Regions from separate parts of the Lysinibacillus sp. NPDC097231 genome, predicted to be linked through region 2. Evidence: predicted binding sites of a transcription regulator. Region 2 holds the regulator's gene; the other holds the start of a gene.

Region 1 (4,410 bases), on a different contig from region 2:
GTCACATTGAAAAAAGTTTGCTAACATAAAGATATACAAAAGTTGGGAGTGACAAAAAATGATTGTTAATCAAGAAGTCTGGGGAAATATTCCTTTATTACATATACATACAGATAATATGAATGAAGAAACCCCGGTAGTGATATTCTTACACGGCTTTATGAGTGCGAAGGAACATAACTTACATTATGCATATCAATTAGTTGATAAAGGGGTGCGCGTCCTATTACCAGATGCAAAATTACATGGTGACCGAAGTGAAGGCCTAACAGAGATGCAAATGAACTTACATTTTTGGGATATTGTTTTAAATTCTATTCAAGAAGTAGAACAATTATATAATGAATTAAAGAATAAAAAATTATTAGCGAGTGATAAAATTGGCATTGCTGGTACATCAATGGGTGGAATAGTGACATCAGGTTGCTTAAAGCATTATGAATGGATACAAACTGCAGCAATATGTATGGGTGCACCTGGTTTTATCAAATTAGCTGAATATCAATTGCAGCAATTCGCTAAAAGTGGTATCAATTGGGCAATGTCTGAAGAAGAAATACAGCATACAAAAGAGCTTCTAGCCAAATATGATGTCAGTCTAACTCCAGAAAAATTTGCTGGGCGACCAGTTTTTTTCTGGCATGGTGAATTAGATAAAACTGTACCTTTTAATGAAACGTATAATTTTTATTTAACATTACGGGAATACTATGTAGCAAATCCAGAAAGCCTAAAATTTTTAGCCAACAGAAATGCGGGACATGCTGTACCACGTGATGGTATGTTAGCGGCAACAGAATGGCTTGCACAGCATTTGGCATAATATGATGCATCTGCTATGATTAAGTTAACACTATGATGGGAGGAGAAATAAACTGATGGATCAAGATATGAAAGACAGCATGTTAGGTGCGTTAGAAAATGTAATTGACCCTGAGCTTGGTATTGATATTGTCAACTTAGGTTTAGTATATGATGTAGAGTTAGATGAAGAAGGTGTAGCAACGGTTACAATGACACTTACTTCTATGGGCTGCCCGCTTGGACCTGTTATTGTGGATCAAGTAAATACTGCAATGGGTGAGCTGCCAGAGGTAAAAAGTACAAATGTCAACATAGTATGGAATCCACCTTGGTCAAAAGACAAAATGTCACGCTATGCAAAGATGGCATTGGGCGTACGATAAAAAAAATCTACATCTTGTCTATGAAAAGTTATCTAAAGCAAGTTAAAAAATCCCCGCTTATAATGGTAAGCGGGGATTTCTTGTATAACGAATTAATCAATACGACATATTTGTAATGGACAATTCTCACAGGCAATCTCATCCTTTAAAAATTGTAAATCAAGAATTGTTATATAACCTTTTTCGAAAGATAAAACATTGTGCTTCTTTAAGTCATTAAGCATGCGATTGATCATCTCTCTACTAGTTGCACATAAATTTGCAATTTCTGTATTTGTGAGGGGGAGATCAATAAAAATAGTGCCATTTTCTAAAGGCTTACCATAAGTATTCGAAAGACGGATTAGTGTTGAAAATAAAGCACCCTTTTTACCATTTAAAACTAAATCACGCAAACGACTTTGATGTTTCAAATTTTCTGTTTGTAGCCACTTCATATATTCCACCATTAAATTAGGTTGCTCCACTAATAAAAGTTCCAAAGATTTACGGCTTAGAACATACAAAGAAGAAGGTTCTAATACCTTTGCAGTCACGGAATGATACGTAAGGCTACAAAATAAGGAGCCCTCTCCAATAATACTATCGGGACCACAAATTCGAATTGTTAGTTCCTTACCGCTCTCGGTTTCCTGACTTATCGAAATAGCTCCTGATTTTATATAATATATTTCTTTCGCACGTTCACCCTCTAAAAAAATCTTATTATCCTTATTCACTTTTATAAAAACACCATTCTTTTGAAAAAGATTGTGAAATTTCTCTTGCATATTATCCATTAAAACCATACTTCCAACACATCGCTTTCTTTTTGTAATATGTGGCTGTTATTACAAAAGGATGGTGAATATTTAGATACTAAAACTTAGAAACATACCTATTATAACGTAAATTTCCAGTTTTAGGTGAGAAAATTTTAGTGCTAATTCTTTGCTAGGGCTTGTCGTTTGATGTAAAATAAAGTTAGTCAAAAAAGGTCAAACAATTAAAAAGAAACCAGTATGGCAAGATATATTCCGCCAAACATTATTGAAAAGGAGTGCTTAACATGCAATTTCAACAAACAGATAACAAAAAACCATTAGAGCAATTTGGACGAAATTTAATTGAAGAAGTTAAAAACGGCAAAATGGACCCAGTTATCGGTCGTGATGAAGAAATTCGTAATGTTATTCGTATTTTAACACGTAAAACGAAAAATAACCCTGTCTTAATAGGTGAACCAGGTGTCGGTAAAACAGCAATTGTAGAAGGATTAGCTCAACGTATTGTAAAAGGTGATGTACCTGAAGGATTAAAAGAATGTGTATTGTATGAGCTTGATATGAGTGCTTTAATTGCAGGTGCTAGTTACCGCGGTCAATTTGAAGAGCGATTAAAAGGCGTTCTAAAAGAAGTGAAGGAATCGGAAGGGCGTATCATTTTATTTATTGATGAAATTCATACAATTGTAGGTGCAGGTAAAACGGATGGTGCAATGGATGCTGGGAATATGTTAAAACCAATGCTTGCACGAGGCGAGCTTCATTGTATCGGTGCTACAACACTAGATGAGTATCGAATGTACATTGAAAAAGATCCTGCTTTAGAGCGCCGTTTCCAACAAGTACTTGTGCGCGAGCCTTCGATAGAAGATACGGTTTCCATTTTACGTGGCTTAAAGGAGCGCTTCGAATTACATCACGCTGTACGTATTCATGATCGTGCCATTGTAGCTGCGGCAGAGCTTTCTAATCGCTATATTACAGAGCGCTTCCTACCAGATAAAGCAATAGATTTGATCGATGAAGCGTGTGCGATGATCCGAACAGAAATTGATTCCATGCCACAGGAATTAGATGCAGTAACTCGCCGCATCATGCAGTTAGAAATTGAGGAACAGGCACTGCGTAAAGAAAAGGACGAGGCAAGTAAAAAGCGTCTAGAGCAACTGCATCAGGAATTATCAAAGCTAAAAGAATCTTCCGAAGGCATGCGTAAACAATGGGAAGCAGAAAAAGAAGCATTGCACGGAATTCAGAAAAAACGTGAAACCCTTGACAAATACCGTCGTGACTTAGATGAAGCAGAAAGTAAATATGATTTAAATAAAGCAGCAGAGCTACGTCATGGGAAAATCCCTACTCTTGAAAAAGAAATTCAAGAAATGGAGAAACACCTAGAGAATGGCACAGAATCGCGAATTTTACGTGAAGAGGTGACAGCCGATGAAATTGCATCGATTGTTTCTCGTTGGACAGGAATACCGGTGACAAAGTTAGTAGAAGGTGAGCGCGAAAAATTATTGCGACTAAAAGATACACTGCATGAACGGGTTGTTGGGCAGGATAATGCTGTACAACTTGTCACAGAAGCAGTATGGCGTGCTCGGGCTGGTATTAAAGATCCTCATCGACCAATTGGTAGCTTTTTATTCCTAGGACCAACAGGTGTTGGTAAAACAGAACTCGCAAAGGCATTAGCTGCACAGCTGTTTGATTCTGAGGATCATTTCATTCGTATTGATATGAGTGAGTATATGGAGAAACATAGCGTATCACGTCTTGTAGGGGCTCCTCCAGGCTATGTTGGCTATGAGGAAGGAGGGCAATTAACAGAAGCGGTTCGCCGTAATCCATATTCAGTTGTATTACTAGATGAAATAGAAAAGGCTCACCCAGATGTTGCAAATATTTTACTGCAAATTTTAGATGATGGTCGCATTACTGATAGCCAAGGACGGACGGTCAACTTTTCAAACACAGTTGTGATTTTAACTTCTAACATTGGCTCCAGCTATTTAATGGAAGCAAAAGAGGGCGATGCTTCAGTTGAGGATCTAGTAATGACTGCACTGCGCCAGCATTTTAAACCAGAGCTGTTAAATCGAATGGATGATATTATTATGTTCCATGCACTATCAGATCAGCATTTCACAGCAATTGCTTGGAAATATGTTGAACAGCTTGTAAAACGAGTTGCAGAGCAGGAAATTACTTTAGAAATAGAGCAAGAAGTCATTGATTGGGTTGTTAGTCATGGGGCTGATGCTCAGTTCGGTGCGAGACCATTAAAACGCTTCGTGCAACGTCATATCGAAACTGCAGTTGCTAAAGAATTACTACGAGGCGATATATTACCAGGAGAAACGTTACACATTAGAATGCGAGATGGTCAATGTGTCGTTGAAAAATAAAGTGAAACGTATCCCCACTCATTGTTAGTTGAAACGGGCAGTTGATCT
Region 2 (4,410 bases):
ATTTTTTCAGCGACGCTTTGAATGTCCGCTAAAATATCATCCTCTGTTTTTCCTAGTGTAATCTGATTCGACACTTGGTAAACATTACCTATATTTTCACTACCTTCGCCGTATATTCCCCTTACTGTCATTCCTAATCGTGTCATTGCATTAATGATTTGATTCATCTGACCTGTTAGCGTAAGGGCTGGTAGGTGCATCATGACAGATGCTCGCAAACCAGTACCAATATTCGTTGGGCAACTTGTTAAATATCCAAAAGTATCACGAAATGCATAGGGCAAAGCTTTTTCTAAGATACGATCAATTTTGTTGGCATGTTCATATGCCTTTAAAAGTTGAAAACTCGCTGTCATACATTGAATGCGTAAATGATCCTCTTCATTCACCATAATACTAACTGATTCATCATCAGATAAAAGCATGGATCCAACTTGCTCTTTTTTTGCCAGCTGAGGACTAATTAAATGTTTTTCTACAAGTATTTGACGTTGTAAAAATGTTAAATCCTTGATAGCAAAATAAGAGTAATTTTCTTGAAGTTTCATGCTGTCCTTTATTGCATGCGTAACAGCCTGTTCTACCTGCAATGCCTCATTTTCTGTAAAGACTAATGGAAAACGATATCCGTCTAAATTTCGAGCAAGGCGAATGCGTGTACTAATGACAATATCCGAATAATCGTCCTCTACGCTCATCCATGTTGGTGTAGCCTGCTCTAAAAACGACTCAATCATCACGACACATCACCACCTTCAAATTGTAACTGCTTCTCAAGTTCCTTTACTTCATCACGAAGTTTTGCTGCCTCTTCAAATTGTTCTTCATCTACAGCAACTTTCATACGTTTACGAATATCTTCAATTTGCTTCTTGATGACATAAACATTGCTTCTGGCCCCAGGCATCTTGCCTATATGCTGAGGACCAGCCTGTATACGATTAAAGAGCTTTGGTAAGTGTTCACTAAAAGTGTCATAGCAGCTAGGGCATCCAAATTTACCTTCTTTTAAAAACTGTTTATACGTAAATCCACATTGTGGACACGTTTGCGGTTGTGGTTGTGCCTGTTGTTTTTCATCCACTTTTTGTTGCCATGAGGGTGAGCCAAACCAATTGGATAGTAATTGTTGAATAGATACCGGCTCTTGTTTAAATTCCGCATGAAATGGATGGAACTGCGAGGCGCAAACGTCACAATAATGGTGCTCGACCTTTTGACCATTTTGAACTTGTGTTACGGTAACTGTCGCATTACGCTGCTTGCAATGTTCGCAAATCATTTCCATCACCTCTCTACTTTTGCTGTTCATATTTAATCGTTGTTAGCATCGCTCGTAATATTCTTGCTCGAATGTTATCCCGTAAAGGGAGCTGCAAATCCAATGTTAAGCGATCAATTGCCGCTAACATTATTTTCGCTTCTCGCTTCGAAATTACCTGCTCATCAATTAGTCGATAAACTAAATCTTCTGCCATGGTTTGCGATGCCCCATCTTCTATTTGCCTGAGAACATCCTCAATTAGGTCAATTTGTGAATTCGCACGGACACGTAAAATTCGAATGTATCCACCACCACCACGTTTGCTTTCAACAAGGTAACCTCGTTCGGCAGTAAATCTTGTATTAATCACATAATTTATTTGTGAGGGTACGCATTGAAATTTATCTGCAATTTCACTACGTTTTATTTCAATATGCCCTTCTCCACCTAATTCAAGTACTTGCTTTAAGTAGCCTTCTATGATGTCTGATATATTACGCACTTTAGGAATACACCTCGCTTACTCCACTGACTTTGACTATCTTTGACTATCTTTGAGTATATTATACAAAACGCTTGAAAATAATTGCAATTATTTCGCACACTGAAAAATTTCGGGATCTACTTATAACGATAATGTACCCTTTTTGGCTATAGAAAAAACGCAAGTATATGCAACTAGCATATACTTGCGTCTATAAATTTTATACCCAACGACCAACAATTGGGTAACGCCAAGGCTCATCAGATAAAGCCTTCACTATACCGATAATTGGTACAACAAATAACATGATCCCGAAAATGATTAAAAACGGTATGCCAATTAAGATAACGCTTAAAGCAGCTGAAATTCCAAATAAAACCCACATCACAACTTGGAACAACAACGCTTGGACGGAAATTGCTTTTACCTCTTCATCCGAACTAATTAAGAAAAATATAATCGGTACTAACCATGGCGCAAAAAATGCACTTGCGTGTATGATTACTTTAGACCATTTAGTTTCCACTTATATCAACCTTTCCTTTTTAATTTTGCTTTTGTTTTATGTACTACTATTTACGGAACTGTACCCTAAATAGTTTCAACATAAATTAGATTTAAAAAAAAATTTTTTTGAAAGGCATGTGATACGTGATGAAATTTAATAACACACTTGCAAGCGAATATGAAAAAGGTATTCGACGCACGCTACCTAGCTACGATGCTATGCTACGGTTAGCACAAACCTTTTACCAAGCTACATTACCCGACAATGCTGATTTTTTAGTGGTTGGCTCAGGCAGTGGCAATGAAATTTTACAGTTTGCCGAGAATAGGCCATACTGGTCATTTGTTGGTATGGATCCCGCTGAAGCCATGCTACAAATTGCCAAAGAGCGTTTAAAATCTTTACCTAATAATATCTCTTTATATCAGGGTACTATACTAGATACTAAGCTACCCTCAGCGAAGTTTGATGCAGCTAGCTGTATTCTAGTGCTTCATTTTATCAATGACGATCAAGAAAAACTTGCAACATTAAAAGAAATAGCAAATAATTTAAAGGCTGGTGCGCCATTTGTTATTGTTTCTAAATACGGGCAACTTGGCTCTGTTGAAACGGAGTTACAATTTGATTTATGGCGGGCTTATTGGCTGCAGCATACTAAGCTATCACCATCGGAGGTAGCAGATATGGAGAACACTATACGTTCCCTTTCATATATGCGCGAAGAGGATATTTTAACACTGCTCCAGCAAGCAGGATTTACAAAACCGTCTAGATTCTTTGCCACTACTTTATTTGGTGGTTGGATATGCTATAAAGAGGATTAACATTTAACTTCTTTCAGCGGATGTCGTTGTTCTAAAGACAAACAGCCTTAAGGATAAAATCAACAGAATTGAGGTGAATGCTGTGATACGCACAATCGGAATTACGAAAGACCAACAACTTTTAAAGGAATTTCCTCTTGAGGACATACACAAAAATCAATTTGAGTGGTTTTGGGTCGATTTTGATTGCCCAACACCTGAGGAAGAACTACAGTTAGATACATTTTTTCATTTCCATCCACTCGCTATAGAAGACTGCTTAATGCGTTTACAGCGGCCAAAACTCGATTTTTATGATGATTTCCATTTCTTTGTTATTCAAAGGGTTAACGAAGAATTAGCAGCAGAGGAAGTTAATATTTTTGTTTCTAATAAATTTATTGTTACATTCCATAAAAATGTTGCACCCGAAATAGATAGAGTGCAACAAATGTTCGAGAAACAGCCAAAGAAATGGGAACGAGGCACAATTTATTTAACGTATCAAATAATCGATAAAATCGTTGATAGCTATTTCCCACTTGTCTATAAGATTGAGGATCATTTGAATGCACTTGAAGATGAGCTTACCTATCAGAGTAACCTTCATGCCATGAAAACTGTGTTCGAATTCCGTAGTGATTTGCTAGACCTACGACGCACCATTTTACCAATGCGGGATCTATTATATCGTATCCTAAACTCTTACCGATTTTCACTAAACAAATCAGAAAGAGCTTACTTCGGTGATATTTACGATCATTTACTTAAGCTGGCTGAAATGATCGAATCCAATCGTGAGCTGACCGCTGACATGCGTGATAGCTATATGGCGATGAGTTCCAGCCGTATGAATGGGATTATGATGACCTTAACAATTGTTTCAACAATCTTTATTCCTCTAACATTTATCGCGGGTGTTTATGGGATGAACTTCGATAATATGCCTGAGCTCCATGGCCAGTATAGCTACTTTATTGTGCTCGCTATTATGATTCTGATCGTTCTATTTATGCTAGCAGTCTTTAAATTTAAAGGCTGGTTCAAATTATTTAAACCTTAAAAGCGATAGTTTATTGACACAATACAAAAAGAATTTGTTAGCTTCCACAATTACTTGATGGAGAACTAACAAACTCTCAGGGATCTTCGATTTCACCATATAACCGGCATCTTAGAAATTTTTCTGGGATGCCTTTTCAATTTCAATAGGGCCCGCGATCATCAATTTTATTTTCACCTTGCTGCGGGAATAAAAAGTATGCAAGTACCCCAGATACTAATGTTGCGCAGATAGTTATTAATAGTTGATCTACGTCTGGCACCTCAGCGTAGTAGTTTTTCAGCA

What was found. The regulator CtsR, encoded in region 2, represses protease genes until heat stress. The targets are predictions, from matches to a motif close to ATGGTCAATAAAGGTCAAACA.
Region 1: the regulator CtsR is predicted to act here: its motif matches at 2,151-2,171, upstream of ACIQXF_RS10275 (ATP-dependent Clp protease ATP-binding subunit).

What each region holds. Positions count from the first base shown of each region.
Region 1 is NZ_JBIWDH010000014.1:885-5,294, reverse strand. Features, by position in the region: gene ACIQXF_RS10290 (prolyl oligopeptidase family serine peptidase) at 59-823, shown strand; gene ACIQXF_RS10285 (metal-sulfur cluster assembly factor) at 879-1,187, shown strand; gene ACIQXF_RS10280 (Crp/Fnr family transcriptional regulator) at 1,280-1,966, opposite strand; gene ACIQXF_RS10275 (ATP-dependent Clp protease ATP-binding subunit) at 2,236-4,362, shown strand.
Region 2 is NZ_JBIWDH010000022.1:22,809-27,218, reverse strand. Features, by position in the region: gene mcsB (protein-arginine kinase McsB) at 1-740, opposite strand, end outside; gene ACIQXF_RS14025 (UvrB/UvrC motif-containing protein) at 737-1,282, opposite strand; gene ACIQXF_RS14020 (CtsR family transcriptional regulator) at 1,296-1,766, opposite strand; gene ACIQXF_RS14015 (magnetosome magnetite crystal formation protein family) at 1,969-2,274, opposite strand; gene ACIQXF_RS14010 (class I SAM-dependent methyltransferase) at 2,403-3,083, shown strand; gene corA (magnesium/cobalt transporter CorA) at 3,166-4,125, shown strand; gene ACIQXF_RS14000 (hypothetical protein) at 4,268-4,410, opposite strand, start outside.